DNA from 3 places in the Pseudomonas sp. B1-22 genome. Region 1 is predicted to be linked to each of the others. Evidence: riboswitches for the same ligand, from Rfam matches in the RefSeq annotation. Region 1 holds a riboswitch; each other region holds the start of a gene.
The links. A riboswitch is a leader RNA that binds a small molecule or an ion and turns the genes downstream of it on or off. The one in region 1 is predicted to bind cobalamin.
Positions count from the first base shown of each region.

Region 2: linked by a shared signal. The riboswitch ahead of ACQ5BL_RS24665 (CbtB domain-containing protein) and the one ahead of ACQ5BL_RS24105 (TonB-dependent receptor domain-containing protein) in region 1 are both predicted to bind cobalamin.
Region 3: linked by a shared signal. The riboswitch ahead of btuB (TonB-dependent vitamin B12 receptor) and the one ahead of ACQ5BL_RS24105 (TonB-dependent receptor domain-containing protein) in region 1 are both predicted to bind cobalamin.

Region 1 covers NZ_JBCHVH010000006.1:466,259-473,783, reverse strand. The annotation lists gene ACQ5BL_RS24120 (SagB/ThcOx family dehydrogenase) at 1-335, shown strand, start outside; gene tesB (acyl-CoA thioesterase II) at 349-1,218, shown strand; gene ACQ5BL_RS24110 (HAD family hydrolase) at 1,215-1,814, shown strand; gene ACQ5BL_RS24105 (TonB-dependent receptor domain-containing protein) at 2,156-4,027, opposite strand; cobalamin riboswitch at 4,120-4,303, opposite strand; gene dxs (1-deoxy-D-xylulose-5-phosphate synthase) at 4,345-6,249, opposite strand; gene ACQ5BL_RS24095 (Ldh family oxidoreductase) at 6,504-7,508, shown strand.
Region 2 covers NZ_JBCHVH010000006.1:572,589-580,113, reverse strand. The annotation lists gene cobW (cobalamin biosynthesis protein CobW) at 1-324, opposite strand, end outside; cobalamin riboswitch at 560-754, opposite strand; cobalamin riboswitch at 826-1,040, shown strand; gene ACQ5BL_RS24665 (CbtB domain-containing protein) at 1,145-1,333, shown strand; gene ACQ5BL_RS24660 (CbtA family protein) at 1,461-2,171, shown strand; gene ACQ5BL_RS24655 (cobalamin biosynthesis protein) at 2,241-2,657, shown strand; gene cobM (precorrin-4 C(11)-methyltransferase) at 2,654-3,400, shown strand; gene mapR (GntR family transcriptional regulator MpaR) at 3,697-5,106, opposite strand; gene ccoG (cytochrome c oxidase accessory protein CcoG) at 5,193-6,602, opposite strand; gene ACQ5BL_RS24635 (nitrite/sulfite reductase) at 6,947-7,525, shown strand, end outside.
Region 3 covers NZ_JBCHVH010000001.1:303,494-311,018, forward strand. The annotation lists gene ACQ5BL_RS01430 (ABC transporter permease) at 1-917, opposite strand, end outside; cobalamin riboswitch at 1,048-1,273, shown strand; gene btuB (TonB-dependent vitamin B12 receptor) at 1,388-3,232, shown strand; gene cobO (cob(I)yrinic acid a,c-diamide adenosyltransferase) at 3,247-3,858, shown strand; gene ACQ5BL_RS01445 (cobyrinate a,c-diamide synthase) at 4,085-5,377, shown strand; gene bluB (5,6-dimethylbenzimidazole synthase) at 5,374-6,024, shown strand; gene cbiB (adenosylcobinamide-phosphate synthase CbiB) at 6,021-6,950, shown strand; gene cobD (threonine-phosphate decarboxylase CobD) at 6,951-7,525, shown strand, end outside.

The DNA.
Region 1 (7,525 bases):
AGGACATCGCCAGCGATGGCTGTGCCGCCTTCGCCATGCTCGCCGATCTCGATGCTGCCCTGGCCGAAGGTGCCTGGACTTATCCGCGCCTTTACTGGGAGGCCGGGCAGGTCGGCCAGTTGCTCTATCTGGAGGCCGAAGCGGCGGGCCTGTCGGGCACCGGCATCGGCTGCTATTTCGACCCGGCGCTGGACGAATTGCTCGGCGGCGGTCCGGACTGCCCGGTCAGCCTCTATCATTTCACCATCGGCCGCGCGGTATGGGATGAACGCCTCACCAGCCTTCCCGCTTATCCGTCGCCACGCCGACTCCCACTTCAGCAAGACCGCAATTGAGGAAATAAAGCGCATGACCCAGATCCTGGACAACCTGGTGGCTCTGCTGAGCCTGGAGCAGATCGAAGAGAACCTGTTCCGCGGCATGAGCCAGGAACTCGGGTTCCGCCAGCTGTACGGCGGGCAGGTGCTCGGCCAGGCGCTCTCGGCGGCCAGCCAGACGGTGGACCCGGAGCGCCACGTGCACTCGATGCACGGCTACTTCCTGCGCCCGGGGGACGCGAGCAAACCGGTCGTCTACCAGGTCGACCGCGTGCGCGATGGCGGCACCTTCAGCACCCGCCGCGTCACCGCGATCCAGAAGGGCCAGCCGATCTTCGCCCTGAGCACCTCGTTCCAGACCGACGAGGGAGGCTTCGAGCACCAGATCAGCATGCCCGACGTGGTCGGCCCGGAAAACCTGCCCACCGACACCGAACTCAAGCGGCGCAGCGCCGAGCAGTTCCCCGAGCTGATCCGCGACAAGCTGCTGTACCCCAAGCCCATCGAGATCCGCCCGGTCACCCAGAACGATCCTTACGACCCGCTGGTCGGCGAGCCGATCAAGTACCTCTGGCTGCGCGCCGACGGCAAGCTGCCGGACGTGCCGGCGCTGCACAAGTACATCCTCGCCTACGCCTCGGACTTCGGCTTCCTCACCACCTCGCTGCTGCCCCACGGCCGCTCGGTGTGGCAGAAGGACATGCAGGTCGCCACCATCGACCATTCCGTGTGGTTCCACCGCGACCTGCGCGCGGACGAGTGGCTGCTCTACGCTATCGACAGTCCGTGGGCCGGCAACGGCCGTGGCTTCGTGCGCGGCAGCGTGTTCAACCGTGACGGCCAGCTGGTGGCTTCGGCGACCCAGGAAGGCCTGATCCGCCACCGCGAGGACTGGTCGTGAGACTCGACGAAATCCGCCACTGGGTGTTCGACATGGACGGCACCCTGACCCTGGCGGTGCACGATTTCCCGGCGATCAAGCGGGCCCTGGGGATTCCCCAGGAGCACGACATCCTCTCGCACCTTGCGGCATTGCCAGAGGACGAGGCGGCGGCCAAGCATGCCTGGCTGCTGGAGCACGAACGCGAGCTGGCGGTGGCCTCCACCGCCGCGCCCGGTGCGGTGGCGCTGGTGCGCGCGCTGCATGGCGTGGGCTATCGACTGGGCATCCTGACCCGCAATGCCCATGAACTGGCATTGATCACTCTGGAGGCCATCGGCATTGGCGATTGCTTCGCCACCGAGGACGTTCTCGGCCGTGGCGAGGCCGATCCGAAGCCCAGCCCGGACGGCTTGCTGCGTTTGGCGGCGCGCTGGGACGTGGCGCCGCAGCGGATGCTGATGGTCGGCGACTACCGCTTCGACCTCGACTGCGCCCGCGCGGCCGGGGCGCACAGTGCGCTGGTGAACCTGGCAGAGAACCCCTGGCCGGAGCTGACCGACTGGCACGCGCAGGATTGCGCGGAGCTGGGGCGGATGGCGGGCGTTCTGGTGTAGGCCCGGATACCGATATCCCCTGTAGGAGCGCCCCATGGGCGCGAATCGCGGGCATGGCCCGCTCCTACAGGTTGAGTCCGGTGTCATGTTGTTGGGCTATCGGCGGATAACCTGTTCCAGGTTTGCGCCCTACGGTTAACGACTTCCGCGCCATTGTTCCCCGTAGGAGCGCCCCATGGGCGCGATTCGCGGGCATGGCCCGCTCCTACAGATGTTGGATATTGCGTAGGAGCGGACTCCGTCCGCGATCGGTATCCGGCCGCGCCGGATCATCGCGGATAAATCCGCTCCTACGCGCGGGCCGGGCTTCGGAGCACCCTTCGGAGTCCCGGCGTGGAGCCTTACAGCTCCGGCGTCCAGGTCACCGCCAGCAGCGCGGTGCGGCCCGGCTCCTGGTACGGGCGCGCTTCACCCATGAAGTCCATCGGACTGGTCGGCCGCAGGTAGTCGCCCAGGGTGTAGTCGCGGTCCAGTGCGTTATCCAGCTTCAGGTCGAAGCGCAGTTCGTTGCTGGCCAGCCAGCTGGTGCGCAGGTCGAGCACGCCGTAGCCGGCGAGTTCGCGGGTGTTGGCCGCGTCGTCGTAGCGCTGGCTGACCGCGCGCCAGGAACCGCCGACGCCGTAGGCGCCGAACTGGCGGTCGAGGTCCAGGCTCAGGGTGCGGCGCGCGCGGTAGGGCAGGGTGTGGCCGGTGTCGCGGTCGCGCGGGTCGATCAGGCTCAGGCCCAGGTTGGCCTGCCAGCCTAGTACCTCGCGGGCGACGCTGGCCTCGAAGCCGTCGATGCGCGCCTTGGCGATGTTCTCCGGCTGGTTGCTGGCGCTGTCCCAGGCGATCAGGTCGTCGACTTCGGTGCGGTACAGCGAGGCCTCCAGCTGGGTGCCGGAGAAGTCGCCGCGCCATTGCAACTCGTAGGTCTTTGACGTCTCGGCCTTGAGGTTGGGGTTGCCCGCGCCGGGGTAGTAGAGGTCGCTGAAGGTCGGTGCGCGGAAGCCTTCGCCGTAGCTGGCGATCCAGCTCTGGTGGTCGCCCACCGGCAGGCTGAAGGCGGCGTTCCAGCTGTTCTGGGTGCCGTAGGCCTGGTTGTCGTCGTGGCGCAGGCCGAGCTCGGTACCGAAGGATTCGCCCTTGAAGCTGTGCTGGGCGAAGACGGCGTGGTTCTCGCGACTGTCTTCGGCGAACACGGTGCTGCCGTCGACCTTGTCTTCATACCAGTCGGCGCCCAGCGCCAGTTGGTTGGCCGCGTCCAGCTGTAGGCGGTTGATCCAGCTCGCCGAGTGGCGGGTGGTTTCCAGGGAACCGTTGTTCCAGCTGTCGGCGGCGCCCACGGCCTTGTTGCGGTCGAAGCTGCGGCCCAGCTCCAGGCGGCTGCCCCAGATGTCGGTCAGCTGGCCGTCGAGGTAGGCGCTGTAGCTGCTGACGCGGAACTCGTCGCGGGGAGAACCCGGCTCGAAGTTGTAGGCGTCGTCGTACTCGTTCTTGCCGCGCTGGTCGTTGAGGTTCAGGCCGGCTTTCCAGTCCTCGTTGAGGCGGTGGTTGAGGTTCAGGTGCACGGCCTTGTTGCGCTGGGCGTCGTCGTCGCTGTCGGCGCCGACGTTGTCGCTGGTGCGGTCCCAGCCATCGCTCTCGTCGAGACTGCCACCCAGGCTGTAGGTGGTGCGCTCATCGCCGCCGGAGAGGTTCACGCTGCGCTCGAAGGTGCCGTGGCTGCCGGCGGCAAGGCGCACTTCCGGGTGCAGCCCGGCTTCGCCGTGGCGGGTGAATATCTGGATCACGCCGCCGATGGCATCGGCGCCGTACAGCGAGGAGCGCGGACCGCGGGTCACTTCCACGCGCTCGATGTTGTCGATGCTCAGGTAGTCCAGGCGGGCGATGCCGCTGCTGGCCGAGGCGATGCGCTGGCCGTCGACCAGCACCAGGGTCTGCGCGGTGCTGGTGCCGCGCACGGAATACGAGATTACGCCGCCGGAGCTGCCGATCTGTACGCCGGGCACGCGCTTGAGCAGCTCGGGCACGCTGCGCACCTGCAACTGCTCGATCTCCTTGCGGGTGAACACGCTGTTGGCGGACGTCGCCTGGATGCGCGGCTGGGCCTGGCGGCCGGAGGTGATCACCAGCGCCGGCATGGCATAGATATCGCCAGTCGGAACGCTGGCGTCGGCCAAGGCCAGGCCGGGCAGCAGGCCGGTGGCCAGGGCGAGTCGGGTCAGTTTCATGGAACGTCCTCAAAAGCGGGCGGATGACTTTCGAGGAGGGCGTGGCAAGGGCGGCAGACCGCACTTGACGGTGCGGCCCTCCGCAACACCTGTCGGGGCGTACGAGGGCGGTCTCCGGGCTGCCGACGCTCACGCCTGCGGCCTTCCCATGCGGATGCACAGTGGCGGTTCGCAGCGCGGCAGGCCGGGGCCTGCGGTCGGTTACCGTTGCGGGGGCAGCGCAGGTCTTTCACCTGCTTCCCGTTACCTCGAACGAAAACGGGCGCACCTTACTCAGGTGCGCCCGTCACTGGCAATACTCCGGGAGAGGCATGCGCTCAGCGGTTGCCGAGCGCCTCCAGGCGAGCGCTCACCGAGCGTTCGATGCCGGTGGCGTCAAGACCACACTCGGCGAGCATCTGCGCCGGCTTGGCATGCTCGACGTAGTAGTCCGGCAGGCCCAGGTGCAGGACTGGCTGCAGGATGTTTTCGCGGGCGAGGAACTCGCTGACGGCGGCGCCGGCGCCACCCATCACCGCGTTTTCCTCGAGGGTCACCAGCAGTTCGTGGCTGGCGGCCAACTGGCGCACCAGTGCCTCGTCCAGCGGCTTGACGAAGCGCATGTCGGCGACCGTGGCGTCGAACTGCTCGGCGACCTTCAGCGCTTCCGCCAATTGCACGCCGAACACCAGGAAGGCGACCTTGCCGGCCTTGCCTTCGCGGCGCAGCACGCCCTTGCCGATCTCCACCGGTTCCAGCGCCGCCTCGATGGTGGCGTTGGGGCCGGTGCCACGCGGGTAGCGCACCGCCGCCGGGCCTTCGAAGTGATGGCCGGTGGTGAGCAGCTTGCGCAGTTCGTTCTCGTCGCTGGGGGTCATCACCAGCATGCCGGGGATGCAGCGCAGGTAGGAGAGGTCGAAGCTGCCGGCGTGGGTCGGGCCGTCTTCACCCACCAGACCGGCGCGGTCGATGGCGAACAGCACGTCGAGGTTCTGCACCGCGACGTCGTGGATCAGCTGGTCGTAGCCGCGCTGCAGGAAGGTGGAGTAGATCGCCACCACCGGCTTGGCGCCGTCGCAGGCCATGCCGGCCGCCAGGGTCACGGCGTGCTGCTCGGCGATGGCGACGTCGAAGTAACGGTCCGGGAACTTGTCGGCGAAGGCCACCAGGTCGGAGCCTTCCTTCATCGCCGGGGTGATGCCGACCAGGCGCGGGTCCTGGGCTGCCATGTCGCACAGCCACTGGCCGAACACGCTGGAGTACTTGGGTCCGGACGGCTTCTTCGGTTCCGCCGGGGCCTTGATCGGCTCCAGCTTGGTGATGGCGTGGTAGCCGATCGGGTCGACCTCGGCCGGGCCGAAGCCCTTGCCCTTCTTGGTCACCACATGGAGGAACTGCGGGCCGTCCAGGTCGCGCATGTTGCGCAGGGTGGCGATCAGGGTCGGCAGGTCATGGCCGTCGATGGGGCCGACGTAGTTCCAGCCCAGCTCTTCGAACAGGGTACCGGGGACCAGCATGCCCTTGGCGTGTTCCTCGACCTTGCGCGCGATCTCCCAGGCGCCGGGCAGGCGCGAGAGGATCTTCTTGCTGCCCTCGCGCATGCTCGAATAGGTGCGGCTGGAGATGATCTTGGCCAGGTAATTGGAAAGGCCGCCCACATTCTTGGAGATCGACATGTCGTTGTCGTTGAGGACCACCAGCATGTTGGCCTTCACGTCCGACGCGTGGTTGAGCGCCTCGAAGGCCATGCCGGCGGTCATTGCGCCGTCGCCGATCACCGCCACCGACTTGCGGCCCGAGCCCTGCATGCGCGCGGCGATGGCCATGCCGAGGGCGGCGCTGATGGAGGTGCTGGAGTGGCCGACGCCGAAGGTGTCGTACTCGCTCTCCGAGCGGCGGGGGAAGGCGGCCAGGCCGTCCTTCTGGCGCAGGGTGCCCATGCGCTCGCGGCGGCCGGTGAGGATCTTGTGCGGGTAGGCCTGATGGCCCACGTCCCACACCAGCCGGTCGTCCGGGGTGTCGAAGACGTAGTGCAGGGCGACCGTCAGTTCGATCACGCCGAGCCCTGCGCCGAAGTGGCCGCCGGTCTGGCCGACGCTGTACAGCAGGTACTGGCGCAGTTCGTCAGCGAGGGTCAGCAGCTCCGCCTCGCCCAGCCGGCGCAGCTCGACCGGCGTGCTGGCGCGGTCGAGCAGGGGCGTGGCAGGGCGCTCGCGGGGAATCTCGTGGAACGTCGTGGGCATCAGGCTGATCGTTATGAGAAGGCAAAGATGCGGCAGTTTACCCGAAGCGCCCGATTGCCCCAAGCAACGTGGGGCCAATCCTTTTGCTGACCGGATAGTCGGGGTGTCGCCCGGAAGCTGTGCTGAAATCGTCGCCAGGGCTGCCGATTGCGCGCAAGCGATGCGCCGCCTGAGCGGCCACTGTAGACCTGCCCGGTCCGGTGGCGGATTGCCGCAGCGGGTGGAAACCACTGGTAAGGATTGAGGAGGACGGCGTGACCCGATTGACCCTGGAAGAATTGCGCGAACTGTCGGTGGCGATCCTGCGCCGGCATGGATTCAGCGAGCCCCATGTGCAGGCGGTGACAGACACCGTGCTGGCGGGCGAGCGCGATGGTTGCACGTCCCACGGCGTGTGGCGGTTGCTGGGCTGCATCCATACGGCGCGTTCCGGCAAGGTGGTGCCCGATGCCGTGCCGGAGCTGTCCGAACCTGCGCCGGCGCTGGTGCGCGTGGATGCCAGGGGCGGCTTCTCGCAGTGCGCCTTCGACCTCGGCCTGCCGAAACTGGTGGAGAAAGCCCGCAGCCAGGGCATTGCCGCGCTGGCGATCAACCACTGCGTGCACTTCTCGGCGCTGTGGGTGGAGATCGAGCGGATCACCGCCCATGGCCTGGTCGCCCTGGCGGTCACGCCGGCCCAGGCCTACGTGGCCCCGGCTGGCGGCACGCGGCCGTTGTTCGGCACCAATCCCATTGCTTTCGGCTGGCCGCGCGGCGAGCTTGATCCGTACGTGTTCGACTTCGCCACGACGGTGGTGGCACGGGGGGAAATCCAGCTGCACGAGCGCGAGGGCAAGGCGATTCCGCTGGGCTGGGGTATCGATGCCCAGGGCAATCCCAGCACCGACCCGAGCGCCGTGCTCGACGGCGCCATGCTGACCTTCGGCGGGCACAAGGGCTCGGCGCTGGCGACCATGGTCGAGCTGATCGCCGGCCCGCTGATCGGCGACCTGACCAGTGCCGAATCCACAGTGTTCGATGCCGGGACCAAGTCCTCGCCTTACCACGGCGAGTTGCTGATTGCGCTGGACCCGGCGCGTTTCCTTGGCGCCGATGCCGCGCAGCATCTGGCACGGGCGGAAACCCTGTTCGAATCCATCGTCGACATGGGCGCGCGCCTGCCGTCGCAACGGCGCTTCGCCGCGCGCAAACGCAGCCTAGCCGAGGGCGTGGAGATCAGCGATTCGCTGCATTCCGACCTGCGCAGGCTGCTGGAATAATTCATATCCCTGTAGGA
Region 2 (7,525 bases), 110 kb from region 1:
GCCGGAGGTCTCGATGAGGATCTGGTCGAGGTCGCCGCGGCGCGCCACCAGCTCGCGCATCACCGGGAAGAATTCTTCCTGCACGGTGCAGCACAGGCAGCCGTTGGCCAGTTCGAAGACGCGGCCGACCGCTTCTTCTTCGCTGCACCCGATGGAGCACTGCTTGAGGATTTCGCCGTCGATGCCCAGCTCGCCGAATTCGTTGACGATCACCGCGATACGGCGGCCTTCGGCGTTATCGAGCATGTGGCGGAGCAGGGTGGTCTTACCGGCACCGAGGAAGCCGGTGACGATGGTGACGGGGAGTTTGGCCAGGGTTTTCATGCGCGCCTCGCAAGCGAAAGTTTGAAGGCGGATGAAGGGCGCGCGCACGGGTTCGCCGCGCAACGAAGGTCGCCACCGGATCACCCCGCCCGGTTGTCTGTTGATAACGAACTCGTTCTGGATCTCGCGAGCTAGAGCCAGGCAAGGCGGAGGATCGCCGGGGACGCGGAGTTGACTGTAGTCACTGAGCAGTCCACGGCGATCTTCCAACGCAGCAGAGCCGACGCGCAGCAGATCGAAAACCAGTCACGAGGCAGGTCTCCTGGCTCACAGCCCTTGATTGTCCTTTCGCCTTCCCGCCGTAGTCGGCAGTGGCGTGTGAAAGAACAGGCTGTTCACAGTTGCGGGGGCAGCCGTGGCGCATCCGAAGATTTCCACGTTCCCTCTTAGCTCCGGCCAGTGCCGGAGAACCTCGAAGGGCAGAAGGCTACGCAGCGATGACGGGGCGGTCAATCGCCGGGGATCGGTTGCCGCGCGGTTGACGCTCGCGGGGCTTCGTGGTCAGCTAGCGCGGTTTCAGGTGTCTCGCGCCGTCGTGCGCGAGGTGAAACGGGAAGCCGGTGCGTCCGCAAGGACAAGTCCGGCGCTGCCCCCGCAACGGTAAGCGATTGAAGGGTCATCGGTAGCCACTGTGCTCGCGCATGGGAAGGCTGACCCGCCCGGCCGCATCGGCCGACATCGCAAGCCCGGAGACCGGCCTGGAATCCTTCGTTTTTGGCAAACCCGCGGTGGGCGGGCGCAGGCCGTGGCGCGACCGATCCGGCGCGTTCGAATGCGTTCAACCTCTGCGTTCTCTACTCAAGTTTCAGAGGGAACGTTCATGTCCAGCAGCATCCTGGCGCAACAGGCGTCGAGCACTTCCATCCCCCTTTCCAAGCGCATCGCCCTGGCCGTCGGCGCCAGCCTGCTCGGTGCGCTGCTGGTGTATTTCGCCGGTTTCTCGCATCTGGAAGCGGTGCATAACGCCGCCCACGATACTCGTCATAGCGCCGGTTTCCCCTGCCATTGACCTCTGTCGGCTGCGCGTAGGCGCGGTCGAGTCGATGCGCCTCTGACTGCTCGTACGAGACGGTCGTGGCATCGCTTTGCCTGGCTCGAGTGACCCCAGAGCTCGGAGAAGGAAAAGGAAAGGAAAAATGATCAAACGTATCGCCCAGACCGCCGGTTTCGCCGGTCTGATCGCGGCGCTGGTGCTGACCGTGGTCCAGCTGCTGTGGGTCTACCCGCTGATCCTCAAGGCGGAAACCTACGAGAAGTCCGAGCCGGCCGCCGTGCTGGTCGAGGAGCACAGCCACGAGCACGCCGAAGGTGCCGTCGCCGGACATCACCATGACTCGGAAGCCTGGGAGCCGGAAGACGGCTGGCAACGCATCCTCTCCACCACCGGCGGCAACCTGGTGGTCGCGGTGGGTTTCGCGCTGATGCTGGCCGGCCTGTTCACCCTGCGCGAGCCGGGCAAGACCTCCGAAGGCCTGCTGTGGGGCCTGGCCGGTTTCGCCGTGTTCACCCTGGCGCCGTCCCTCGGTCTGCCGCCGGAAGTCCCCGGCACCGCGGCGGCGGACCTCGCCCTGCGGCAGACCTGGTGGATCGGCACCGCCGCGTCCACCGCCGCCGGTCTCGCGCTGCTGGTGTTCAGCCGCAACTGGCTGCTGCGTGGCGTCGGCCTCGCGCTGCTGGTGGTGCCCCATGTGATCGGTGCACCGCAACCGGAAGTGCATTCCAGCCTCGCGCCGGAGAGCCTGGCCCATGAATTCATCGTCGCGTCGCTGGTCACCAACGCGGTGTTCTGGGCGGCCCTGGGCCTGGTAGCCGCCTGGCTGTTCCGTCGTTTCGCCCCCTCGGCCTGATTCACCGCTATGCTCGACCCCGCAGCCGGCACGGCCGACTGCGGGGTTTTTCATTCAAGGAGAGTGACGATGACGCTGGTTGCCGGCCTCGGTTGCCGCCGGGGCTGCCCGCTCGATGAGCTACGTGCGCTGCTGCAGGACACCCTGGCAGAAGCCGGGCTCGATGAGTCGAACCTCACGGCGCTGGCGAGCGCCACGCTGAAGGCTGACGAAGAGGGTTTGACCGCCTTGGCTGCGGCCCTCGACTTGCCGCTGGTGCTGTTCACACCGCAGCAACTGGCGGCCTGCGAGAAGCACCTGGACCAGCCCTCGGAAGGGGTGCGCGCGGCTACTGGCAGCGCCAGCATCGCCGAAGCCGCTGCGTTATTGCAGGCCGAAGCCCAGGGCGGCGCCTCCGCGCGCCTGCTGGTGGGCAAGCGCCGCAGCGAGCACGCCACCTGTGCGCTGGCCTTCATCCCCGTCGAATCCGGACAGGAGCAGCCATGACGGTCTACTTCATCGGCGCCGGCCCCGGCGATCCCGAACTCATCACGGTCAAGGGGCAGCGGCTGATCCGCTCGTGCCCGGTGATCCTCTACGCTGGCTCGCTGGTGCCGCCGGCGGTGCTGGACGGGCACAGCGCCGAGCGTGTGGTGAATACCGCCGAGTTGCATCTGGACGAGATAGTCGCGTTGCTGGCGCAGGCCCACGCCGAGGGCAAGGACGTGGCGCGTGTGCACTCGGGCGACCCGTCGCTATATGGCGCCATCGGCGAGCAGATTCGCCATCTGCGCGAGAGCGGCATTCCCTACGAGATCATTCCCGGCGTCACCGCCACGTCGGCCTGCGCGGCGATCCTCGGTTGTGAGCTCACCCTGCCCGACATTTCCCAGACCCTGATCCTCACCCGCTATGCGAGCAAGACGCGGATGCCTGAAGGCGAGTCTCTGGCGGAGCTGGCGCAGCACCGCGCGACCCTGGCGATCCATCTCGGCGTCGGCCAGCTGGCGCACATCATCGCCGAGCTGCTGCCGCACTACGGCGCTGATTGCCCCATCGCGGTGATCCATCGCGCCAGCTGGCCGGACCAGGACCAGGTCACCGGTACCCTCGGCGACATCCTGCCCAAGGCGGAGGCCAAGGGCTTCCGGCGCACGGCGCTGATCCTGGTGGGCAAGGTGCTGGGAGCGGAGGGGTTTGCCGATTCGTCGCTGTACAGCGCGGGGCATGCGCATCTGTATCGCCCGTAGGGGAATGTCCTTGTAGGAGCGCCCCATGGGCGCGATCGCGGGCATGGCCCGCTCCTACGAAGAATGGCTCAGGCCCGCCACTCATCCGAGCGCGGCAGCATCCCGCGCCGCAGGTACCAGCGCACCCACAGGTGCACGCCAAGCGCGGCGCACACCGTCAGCAGGATCATCAGGCCTTCCGTATCCATGGCAGCTTCCCTCGTCCGGGTTCCTGCCTGACAGACTATTCCTGCGACAACTTGCCGCACAGGTACAGAAGGTTTCCGAATGTGCGGATCAGTTCTTCAGCACTTGCCCTACAAGGAGTGAATGATCCGCCCGAGGGTTTCCATGGCCTGTTCGCTACGGGTTGTCCACGGATGGCCATAGTTCAGGCGCAGGCAGTGGCCGAAGCGTCTGGTGGCGGAGAAGATCGGTCCCGGCGCGAGGCTGATGCCCTGGGCATGAGCGAGCTGGAACAGCTTGAGCGCGTCGATGTGCTCGGGCAGTTCCAGCCACAGGAAGTAGCCGCCGCTGGGGCGGGTGACGCGGGTGGCGGCGGGGAAGTGCCGGGCCACGGCGGCGAGCATCGCGTGCTGCTGGCTTTCCAGGGCGTGGCGCAGCTTGCGCAGGTGGCGGTCGTAGCCGCCATGCTGCAGATAGTCGGCGATGGCCGCCTGGGCCGGCACCGAGGCGGACAGGCTGGTCATCAGCTTGAGCCGCTCGATCTGCTCGGCGTAGCGCCCGCCGGCGACCCAGCCGACCCGGTAGCCCGGCGCCAGGCTCTTGGAGAAGGAACTGCAGTGCATCACCAGCCCTTCGCTGTCGAAGGCCTTCACCGGCTTGGGCGCCTGGGCGGCGAAGTACAGTTCGGCGTAGACGTCGTCCTCGATCAGCGGCACCTGGTGCCGGGCCAGCAGGGCGGCGAGGGCGCGTTTCTTGTCCTCGGCCATGCTCGCGCCCAGCGGGTTCTGGAAGTTGCTCATGAACCAGCAGGCCTTGATCGGCAGGCGCGCGAGGCTGTCGGTCAGCACATCCAGATCGATGCCTTCGCGCGGGTGCACGGGGATTTCCACCGCCTTGAGTTTCAGGCGTTCCAGCACCTGCAGGCTGGCGTAGAAGGCCGGCGCCTCGATGGCCACCAGGTCTCCCGGCTGGGTAACCACCTGCAGGCAGAGGTTCAGCGCTTCCAGCGCGCCGTTGGTCACCACCAGTTCCTCCACCGGCAGCGGCATGCCGCCGACCATGTAGCGCAGGGCGATCTGCCGGCGCAGCGCGTGGCTGCCGGGGGCGAGGTCGGCGACCACCGAGCGCGGGTCCATGTCGCGCACGGCGTGGGCCATGGAGCGCGCCAGGCGCGGCAGGGGGAACAGCTCCGGCGCCGGGAAGGCCGAGCCGAAGGGCACGGTGTCCGGGTCCTTGATCGAGCTGAGCACTGAGAACACCAGTTCGCTGACGTCCACCTCGGTGGTCTGCGCGTCGTGGCGGGCGATGTCCGGCTCGGCCAGGGCGCGCTGCACGTGCTCACGGACGAAGTAGCCCGAGCGTGCGCGAGCGACGATCAGCCCGCGATCCTCCAGCAGGTAATAGGCCTGGAATACCGTGGAGGCGCTGACCCCGTAGGTGCGGCTGGCGTGGCGCACCGAGGGGACTTTCTGGCCGGGGGCTAGCACGCCGCTGCGGATCAGGCCGGCGATTTCATCGGCGAATTTCTCGTAGCGCTTCATCTTGTCCTGCACGGCGGCCTGGGGGGCGGAAGAATCCGCCCACTCTAGGCGCTGCGCCGAGGTCACGCCAAGCTCCCTGGCCATGTTCAGCGCCTCGGCGAGACGAAGGTGCTGGCGGCGTCGAGGGTCTCGTTGCCGTCACTGACCCTGAAGTGCAGCGGTACCGACCCACCGGCGCTGCCCTGTGCCAGGCTGGCGACCGAGACGGCGAAGTCGCGGATCTCGCCCGGCTGCAGCGTCAGTTCCGGCACGCCCTGCAGGCGGTAGCCGGCGCCGTCGGCGAGGCTCAGGTGGTAGTGCTGCGGCTGCTGGGTCTTGTTGATCAGCTTGAGGTTGTAGATGTTCTCGATCTCGCCGGCGGCGTTCTCGCGGAACAGGCCGCGGTCGCGGGCCACGTCGAGGTTGATCAGCGGCCGTGCTTCCAGTGCCCAGACGAAGGCGCCGATCATCACCAGCAGCACCGCCGCGTAGCCGACCAGGCGCGGGCGCAGCAGGTGGGTCTTGCCGCCTTCCAGCGCGCGCTCGGAGGTGTAGCGCACCAGGCCGCGGTCATAGCCCATCTTGTCCATCACCGAGTCGCAGGCGTCGACGCAGGCGGCGCAGCCGATGCAGGCTATCTGCAGGCCGTCGCGGATGTCGATGCCGGTGGGGCAGACCTGCACGCACTGCTGGCAGTCGATGCAGTCGCCCAGGCCCAGGGCCTTGGGATCGGCGTCCTTCTTGCGCGCACCGCGGGACTCACCGCGCGCCGCGTCGTAGGAAATGATCAGGGTGTCCTTGTCGAACATCACGCTCTGGAAGCGCGAGTACGGGCACATGTGGATGCACACCTGCTCGCGCAGCCAGCCGGCATTGGCGTAGGTGGCGGCGGCGAAGAAGGCGACCCAGAAGGTGCTTTCCAGATCCAGCTTCAGGGTGAACAGGTCCGCCACCAGCGGGCGCACCGGGGTGAAGTAGCCGATGAAGGTGATCGCCGTGACCAGGCTCATCAGCAGCCAGAGGCCGTGCTTGGCGCTCTTGCGCAGCACCTTCTCGGCGCTGGCCGGGCCGGCGTCGCGCTTCATGCGCTGGTTGCGGTCGCCCTCGGTGACCTGCTCGGCCCACATGAAGATCCAGGTCCACACGCTCTGCGGGCAGGTGTAGCCGCACCAGACGCGGCCGGCGAACACCGTGATGAAGAACAGGCCGAAGGCGGCGATGATCAGGATCGCCGAGAGCAGGATGAAGTCCTGCGGCCAGAAGGTCGCGCCGAAGATGTAGAACTTGCGCTCGGGCAGGTCCCAGAGCACCGCCTGGCGGCCGTTCCATTGCAGCCACAGGGTGCCGAAGAACAGCAGGAACAGCAGGCCGCCGCCCAGCCGGCGCAGGTCGCGGAAGCGCCCGGCGAAGCGCTTGGTGTAGACCGTCGGAGTCACCGCCGACAGCGGTTTGGGTGGCGGGGTGAAACGTTGCGGTGCGTCGATCTCGATGACCTTCGCGGGGATTCGTTCGCTCATTGTCGTGGCCCATCAGGCGGAAGAGGCGCCGCGACTGTACGAATCCGTCTGCACCCGAAACAGATTCAGGTTTGCCGGAAAAAACCATATCAGATGGTGAAAAGTGCCCGCGCCGCAGTGCCACGGGGCTTGGCGAGCATCTCGACGGAACGCGTGATAGTGCCTGTTGCGACAACCGGTCACAGGCCCGCCGAAGTAGGTCTACGGCTCATCTGATCTGGTTTTTCTGCTGCGATCTGCCGCTGTTTTGCACACCAGGCGCCGGCCATAGTTCGGTCATCCGTGAAGTGGTGCGCCCGACGACAGAAGCAGGCGGCCACGCGATGTCCGAAGGTGGCCTGGCGATGTACCGATACGATGATTACGACCGCGCCCTGGTGCGCGAACGGGTGGCGCAGTTCCGCGACCAGGTGCAACGGCGCCTGAACGATGAGCTGAGCGAAGAGGAGTTCCTGCCGCTGCGCCTGCAGAACGGCCTGTACCTGCAGAAGCACGCCTACATGCTGCGCGTCGCGATTCCCTACGGCACGCTGTCCAGTGAGCAGATGCGCACCCTGGCCTGGATCGCCCGCGAGCACGACCGCGGCTACGGCCACTTCACCACGCGGCAGAACATCCAGTTCAACTGGGTGGAGCTGGAACGCGTGCCGGACATCCTCGAACGTCTGGCGGATGTCGAGATGCACGCCATCCAGACCTCCGGCAACTGCGTGCGCAACATCACCACCGAGGCCTTCGCCGGTGTCGCCGCCGACGAATTCCTCGACCCGCGCCCGCTGGCGGAAATCCTCCGCCAGTGGTCGACGGTGAACCCCGAATTCCTCTTCCTGCCGCGCAAGTTCAAGATCGCCCTCTGCGCCGCCGAGGAAGACCGTGCGGCGGTGATGATGCACGACATCGGCCTCTACCTGCGCCGCGCCGAA
Region 3 (7,525 bases), on a different contig from region 1:
AGGAACATGCGCGGCGAGATGTCCAGGCTCAGGGCGCAGACCACGCCGCCGCCGAAGATGCCGGACATCATGGCCAGGAAGGTCAGCAGCGGCAGGGTGAACAGCAGGGCGAGCACCCGTGGCAGCACCAGCAGCTCGACCGGGTCCATGCCCTGGGCCTGGATCGCGTCGATCTCCTGATTGGCCTTCATCGAGCCGATCTGCGCGGTGAAGGCGCTGGCGGTGCGGCCGGCGAGGAGGATGGCGGTGAGCAGCACGCCGAACTCGCGGAGGAAGGCGAAGCCGACCAGGTCGACGGTGTAGATCGCCGCGCCGAACTTCTTCAGCACCGTGGCGCCGAGGAAGGCCACCACCGCGCCGACCATGAAGGTGAGCAGGGCGACGATGGGCACGGCGTCCAGGCCGGTCTGCTCCATGTGCGCGGCCAGCGAGGTGAGCCGCCAGCGGCGCGGGCGCAGCAGCGTGCGTGCCAGGGTCTGCAGGGTCAGGCCGATGAAGCCGAGCATGCCGACCACATGGCCGCGCACGGCGATGGTGGCGATGCCGATGCGTTCGAGGATGTCGACGATGGCATTGCCCGGCGGCGGCTTGCGTTCGTCCAGCCGGCACTGGGTGATGGCGCCGCCCACGGCGCGCAGCAGCGCCAGGCGCTCGGCGGGCAGGTTGTGGGTGATCTGTTCGAGCTGGCCCATGCGCGCGCCGCCGATGACGTCGGCGAGCAGCGCCGCACCGGCGGTATCCAGGGCGCCCAGGCCGCTGAAGTCCAGCTCGGCGGGTTGGTCGCCGTGGCGTACGTTGGCGACCTGGGATTCCAGGCTACTGAAATGCGCCAGCGTCCAGTCGCCGCTGACGCGCATCAGCGATGGGCTGGATTGGGGATCGAGCTGGAGCTGGCCGGGCTGTGCAGTCGTCGTCATGTCTCGCATTCTAGCGAGTTTCTGCCGTGCCTCCACTGGACTTGTGTTTCTCCTTTTGGGCGCTCTGGATCGGGCCTTGGCGACGGCCGCGACAGTCTGTTCAATTGACGCCCCAGGCCGCGAGCCTCTAAGCTGCGCGCCTGCTTCAGGTGCCCCCGGCGTGAGTCGGGGGTGAAACAGGGAAGCCGGTGAATTCGGACCTCAGGGTTCGACCATTCCGGCGCTGCCCCCGCAACGGTAAGCGAGCATCGAGCCGCATTTCGCCACTGTGCCATCGGCATGGGAAGGCGCGGTTTCCGGAGCCTGTCACGGCCCCACTCGCAAGCCCGGAGACCGGCCTGCTGCACGCCATGGCATCGCGGGAGGCGCTGCCGATCGCTCCGGCCGGCCTGTGCTGCCGGGGCGTTCCCGTCCTCCGCCTGCCCTTTCGGGTCAGAGCCGCGCGGGTGAGAGCGGCGGAGTGAGTTCACGTGAAGCATTACCTCTATTGGCCGACGGCGCTGGCGCTGGGCGGCTTCTCCTGTATCGGCCTGGCGGCCGGTGAAACGCCGCTGGCGCTCGACGACCAGCTGGTGACGGCCACCCGCACCGAACAACCCGCCGGGCAGAGCCTCGCCTCGGTGAGCGTGCTGGACCGTGCCGATATCGAACGCGTCCAGGCACAGTCGGTGCCCGACTTGCTGCGGCGCCTGCCGGGCATCTCCCTGAGCAGCAACGGCGGCCCCGGCAAGGCCACCAATCTCTACATGCGCGGTAGCGAATCCGACCATGTGCTGGTGCTGATCGATGGCGTCAAGGCCGGTTCGGTGTCCTCCGGCGGTGCGTCGCTGCAGGACCTGCCGGTGGAGCTGGTCGAGCGCATCGAAGTGGTGCGCGGGCCGCGCTCCAGCCTGTATGGCTCCGAGGCCATCGGCGGGGTAATCCAGATCTTCACCCGCCAGGCTGTGGAGCAGGGCTTCAAGCCCTGGGCCTACGCTGGCGCGGGCAGCCAGAGCACCTACGAAGGCAGCGCCGGAGCCTCGGCCGGCAATGGGCGCGGCTGGTTTGCCCTCGGCGTGTCGAGCCTGGACACCGCCGGCATCGATGCCAAGGCCAACGGCGCCAACGGCCACGAGCCGGACAGCGACGGCTACCGCAACCTCTCGGGTTCCCTGCGTGCGGGCTACCGTTTCGACAGCGGCCTGGAGCTGGACGGCAGCCTGTTGCAGACCGACTTCCACAATGACTTCGACACGGTGAACAGCCGCCGCACCCAGGGCTTCGATGCCTACAACGATGGCGTGCAGCGGGTGATCGGCGGCCGTGCGCGCTTCGTCCCACTGGAGCCCTGGCGGGTAAGCCTGTCCGCCGGGCGCAGCGAGGACGACTCCGACGCCTATCAGGACGGCGCCTTCTACTCGCGCTTCGACAGCCGCCGCGACACCGCGTCCTGGCAGAACGACCTGGACCTCGCCCCAGGCCAGACCCTGACCCTGGGCTACGACTGGCAGCAGGACGAGCTGAGCAGCTCCACCGACTACGCGGTGACCTCCCGCGACAACCGCGGCACCTTCGCCCAGTACCTGGGCAGCGTAGGGCGCCATGACTGGCAACTGAGCCTGCGCCACGACGACAACCAGCAGTTCGGCAGCCGCAACACCGGCAACCTCGCCTGGGGCTATGCGCTGACCGACGCCGTGCGCGCTTTCGCCAGCTACGGCACGGCCTTCAAGGCGCCGACCTTCAACGAACTCTATTACCCCGGCTACGGCAACCCCGACCTGGACGCGGAAACCTCGCGCAGCCTGGAAGTTGGCGTGGATGGTCGCCACGATTGGGGGCATTGGGCGGTGAACCTGTACCGCACCATGATCGACGACCTGATCGCCTACGACTCGGCTTTGCGCGCTCCGGACAACATCGACCAGGCGCGCATACGCGGCATCGAATTGCAATTGGGCAGCCAGTGGCACGACTGGGTGTGGAACGCCAATGCCAGCCTGCTCGACCCGGAAAGCCGTGCCAGCGGCAGCCGTGGCAACGACCTGCCGCGCCGTGCCCGGCAATTGTTCAACCTGGACCTCGGCCGGCGCTTCGACGCGCTGAGCCTGGGCGCCAGCCTGCATGCCGAGGGCCATCGCTACGACGACCTGGCCAACCGCAATCGCCTGGGCGGTTTCGCTACGCTGGACCTGCGCGGCGAATACCAACTGAACCCGGAATGGCGCCTGCAAGCTCGCCTGAGCAACCTGTTCGACGCCGACTACCAGACCACCCTGGGCTATGAACAGCCCGGCCGCGCCGTACTCTTCGGCGTGCGCTACCAGGCCCTTTGAGAGGAGAGAGACCGATGAGCGAATCCCCGGAAAAGGACGAACGCCACCGTTCGCGCATGCAGCGCAAGAAATCCGTGATCGACGAGAAGATCGCCCAGGCCCAGGGCGAACGTGGCGTGTTCCTGGTCAACAGCGGCAACGGCAAGGGCAAGAGCAGCTCGGCCTTCGGCATGGTCGCCCGCGCCTTGGGCCACGGCATGAAAGTGGGCGTGGTGCAGTTCATCAAGGGCGCCGCCACCACCGGTGAGGAAGCCTTCTTCCGGCGCTTCCCCGAAGAAGTCAGCTACCACGTGATGGGCGAGGGCTTCACCTGGGAGACCCAGGACCGCCAGCGCGACATCGCCAAGGCTCGCGAGGCCTGGGAGGTCGCCCGCCAGTTGCTGAGCGATCCGCAGGTCGGCCTGGTGGTGCTGGACGAGGTGAACATCGCCCTCAAGCACGGCTACCTGGAGCTGGATGCCGTGCTGGCCGACATCGCGGCCCGCCCGCCGATGCAGCATGTGGTCGCCACTGGGCGCGGCGTGCTGCCGGCGATGGTCGAGGCGGCCGATACCGTGACCGAGATGGGCCTGGTGAAGCATGCCTTCAAGGCCGGCATCAAGGCGCAGAAAGGGGTGGAGTTCTGATGTTCGTGGCTTGCCCTCACCCCAGCCCTCTCCCAAGGGGAGAGGGGGCAGTTGGGTGCTTCATGCATCAACGGTTTGAGTTGATCAACCACTGTGCTGCCGTGTCGTCCGTCCAAAGTGCTGGCCGGCGAGCGCCATACTTTGATGACACGCCGAACGGCTCCCTCTCCCTCAGGGAGAGGGCTGGGGTGAGGGTGCTCTTTGCCTCACTGATGGAGTCCCATTGATGCAACTCCGCCAATGCCCCGCACTGCTGATCGCCGCCCCCGCATCAGGCCAGGGCAAGACCACCGTCACCGCCGCCCTGGCGCGTCTGCACACGCGCCTCGGGCGCAAGGTGCGGGTGTTCAAGTGCGGCCCGGACTTCCTCGATCCGATGATCCTCGCCCGCGCCAGCAACGCGCCGGTCTACCAGCTGGACCTGTGGATGGTCGGCGAGGACGAAAGCCGCCGGCTGCTCTGGGAGGCCGCCGAGGAGGCCGACCTGATCCTCATTGAAGGCGTGATGGGCCTGTTCGACGGCTTGCCTTCGGCCGCCGATCTCGCACGGCGTTTCGGCGTGCCGGTGATGGCGGTGATCAACGGCCAGTCCATGGCCCAGACCTTCGGTGCGCTGGCGGTCGGCATGGCCAGCTATCAGCCGGACCTGCCGTTCTCCGGCGTACTCGCCAACCGCATCGGCAGCCAGCGCCATCGCGACCTGGTGCGTGACAGCCTGCCGGAGTGGATTCGCTGGTACGGCGCGTTGCCGCGCGACACCGAAGTCGAGTTGCCCAGCCGCCACCTGGGGCTGGTGCAGGCCGATGAGCTGGCCGACCTCGACGCCCGCCTGGACGCCGCCGCCGATGCCCTGGCCGCCAGCGCCAGTACCGAGCTGCCGCTGCCGGTGAGCTTCACCGCGCCCGAACTGCGCGCGGCGCAAGGCCGCCTCGATGGTGTGCGCATCGGCGTGGCGCGGGACAATGCCTTTGCCTTCCTCTACCAGGCCAACCTCGACCTGCTGCGCGAGCTGGGCGCCGAACTGGTGTTCTTCTCGCCGCTGCGCGATGCGGCGCTGCCCGAGGTGGACAGCCTCTACCTGCCCGGCGGTTATCCGGAACTGCACCTGCGCGCGCTGGCAGAAAACCAGTCCATGGCCCACGCGATCCGCGCCCATCACGAAGCCGGTAAACCGATCCTCGCCGAGTGCGGCGGCATGCTCTACCTGCTCGACGCGCTGACCGACGTGGCGGGCGAGCGCGCCCAACTGCTCGGCCTGCTGCCCGGCGAGGCACGCATGCAGAAGCGCCTGGCGGCGTTGGCGCTGCAAGCCGTGACGCTGCCCGAAGGCACCCTGCGCGGCCACACCTTCCACCATTCGCTGCTGGACAGCGCTGAAGCGCCGCTGGCCCGAGGCGTCTGCCCGAACGACAAACCGGTGGCCGAGGCGGTGTTCCGCCGTGGCCGCCTGACCGCGTCCTACATTCACTTCTATCTGCCGTCCGACCCGGATGCCGCAGTGGCGCTGTTCCGACCATGACCGACCACGCCTATACCCCCGAAGAGCGTGCCGCGCTCTATCGAGCCATCGCCGAGCGCCGCGACATGCGCCACTTCAGTGGTGGCGAGGTGGCGCCCGAGCTGCTCGCCCGTCTGCTGGAAGCCGCGCACCAGGCGCCCAGTGTCGGCCTGATGCAGCCCTGGCGCTTCATCCGCGTCACCCAGCCGGAACTGCGCCGGTCGATCCACCGCCTGGTGGACGAGGAGCGTGTGCGGACCGCCGAGGCGCTGGGCGAGCGTTCCGGTGAATTCATGCGGCTGAAGGTGGAGGGCGTGCTCGACTGCGCCGAGCTGCTGGTGGCCGCCCTGATGGAGGGCCGCGAGGCTCACGTGTTCGGCCGCCGCACCCTGCCGCAGATGGATCTGGCCTCGCTGTCCTGCGCGATCCAGAACCTCTGGCTGGCATCTCGCGCGGAGGGTCTGGGCATGGGCTGGGTGTCGTTGTTCGACCCGACTGCGCTGGGCGAGCTGCTCGGCCTGCCAGCCGGCGCCGAGGCGGTGGCGGTGATCTGCCTGGGGCCGGTTGCCGAATTCTATCCGGCGCCCATGCTGGCCCTGGAAGGCTGGCGCCAGCCGCGTCCGCTCACCGAGCTGGTATTCGAGAATCATTGGGGAGAGCAGCCATGAACCTGGCGCTACTGACCGTGCTCGGGGTGGCGCTGGACGCGCTGCTGGGCGAGCCCAAACGCTGGCATCCGCTGGTGGCCTTCGGGCGCTTGGCTGATCGCCTGGAACGCCGCTTCAATCGCGCGCGCACTGACGCGGCGACCGACACGCCGGGCCTGGGCTGGCGCAGCCATGGCGTCACTGCCTGGGTGCTCGCGGTGATCCCGCTGACGCTGATCGCCGTGCTGCTGAGCCTGCTGCCTTATGTCGGTTGGATCGTGCAGGTGCTCGCCCTGTACGCTGCGCTGGGCCTGCGCAGCCTGGGCGAGCACGCCGAGCCGGTGGCGCTGGCCTTGCGTGCCGGCGACCTGAATGAAGCGCGCCTGCGCGTGGGCTACGTGGTCAGCCGCGAGACCTCCGCACTGGATGAGACCGCCGTGGCCCGCGCCGCCACCGAGTCGGTGCTGGAGAACGGCAGCGACGCGGTGTTCGCCGCGCTGTTCTGGTTCGCCGTGGCCGGCGCGCCGGGCGTAGTGCTGTATCGCCTGAGCAATACCCTCGATGCGATGTGGGGCTATCGCAACGCGCGCTTCGAGCGCTTCGGCTGGGCGGCGGCGAAGATCGACGACCTGCTCAATTACATCCCCGCGCGGCTGGTGGCGCTGACCTACGCGCTGCTCGGCCACACCCGCCTGGCCCTGCGCTGCTGGCGCACCCAGGCGCCGCAGTGGGACAGCCCCAACGCTGGTCCGGTGATGGCCGCCGGCGCCGGCGCCCTGGGCGTTTCGCTGGGGGGCGCGGCGCGTTACCACGGTGAATTGCATGAACGTCCGCAACTGGGCGAGGGCCCGGCGCCGATCGCGGCGGATATCTGGCGTGCGCTGGCGCTGGTGCGCCAGGGCGTGCTGCTGTGGTTGGCGGCGATCCTGATTCTGGGAGTGCTCTGAATGCTCGAACATGGTGGCCGGTTGCGTCGGGCGGCGCAGCAGTACGGCATCCCGCTGGCGGAGTGGTTGGACCTGTCCACCGGCATCTCGCCCTGGCCGTGGAACCTGCCGGAAATTCCGGCCAACGCCTGGATGCGTTTACCCGAGGACGACGACGGCCTGGAGGCCGCCGCTCGCCGCTATTACGGCGCCGAGCAACTGCTGCCGCTGTCCGGCAGCCAGGCCGCCATCCAGCTGCTGCCGAAGCTGCGGCCGGCGGGCAGGGTCGGCGTGCTCTCGCCCTGTTACGCGGAGCACGCGGAGGCCTGGCGCAGCGCCGGGCATGACCTGCGGGAAGTCGGCGATCACGATGTGGCGCACCAGTTGGAGCACTTCGACGTACTGGTGGTGGTCAACCCGAACAATCCCACCGGCCGGCGCATCGAGCCCGGGGTGCTGCTGGAGTGGCATGCACAGTTGCAGGCGCGCGGCGGCTGGCTGGTGGTGGACGAAGCCTTCATGGACTGCACACCCGAGCAGAGCCTGGTTGCCAGCTGCGCCAGCCGACCGGGGTTGGTGGTGCTGCGTTCATTTGG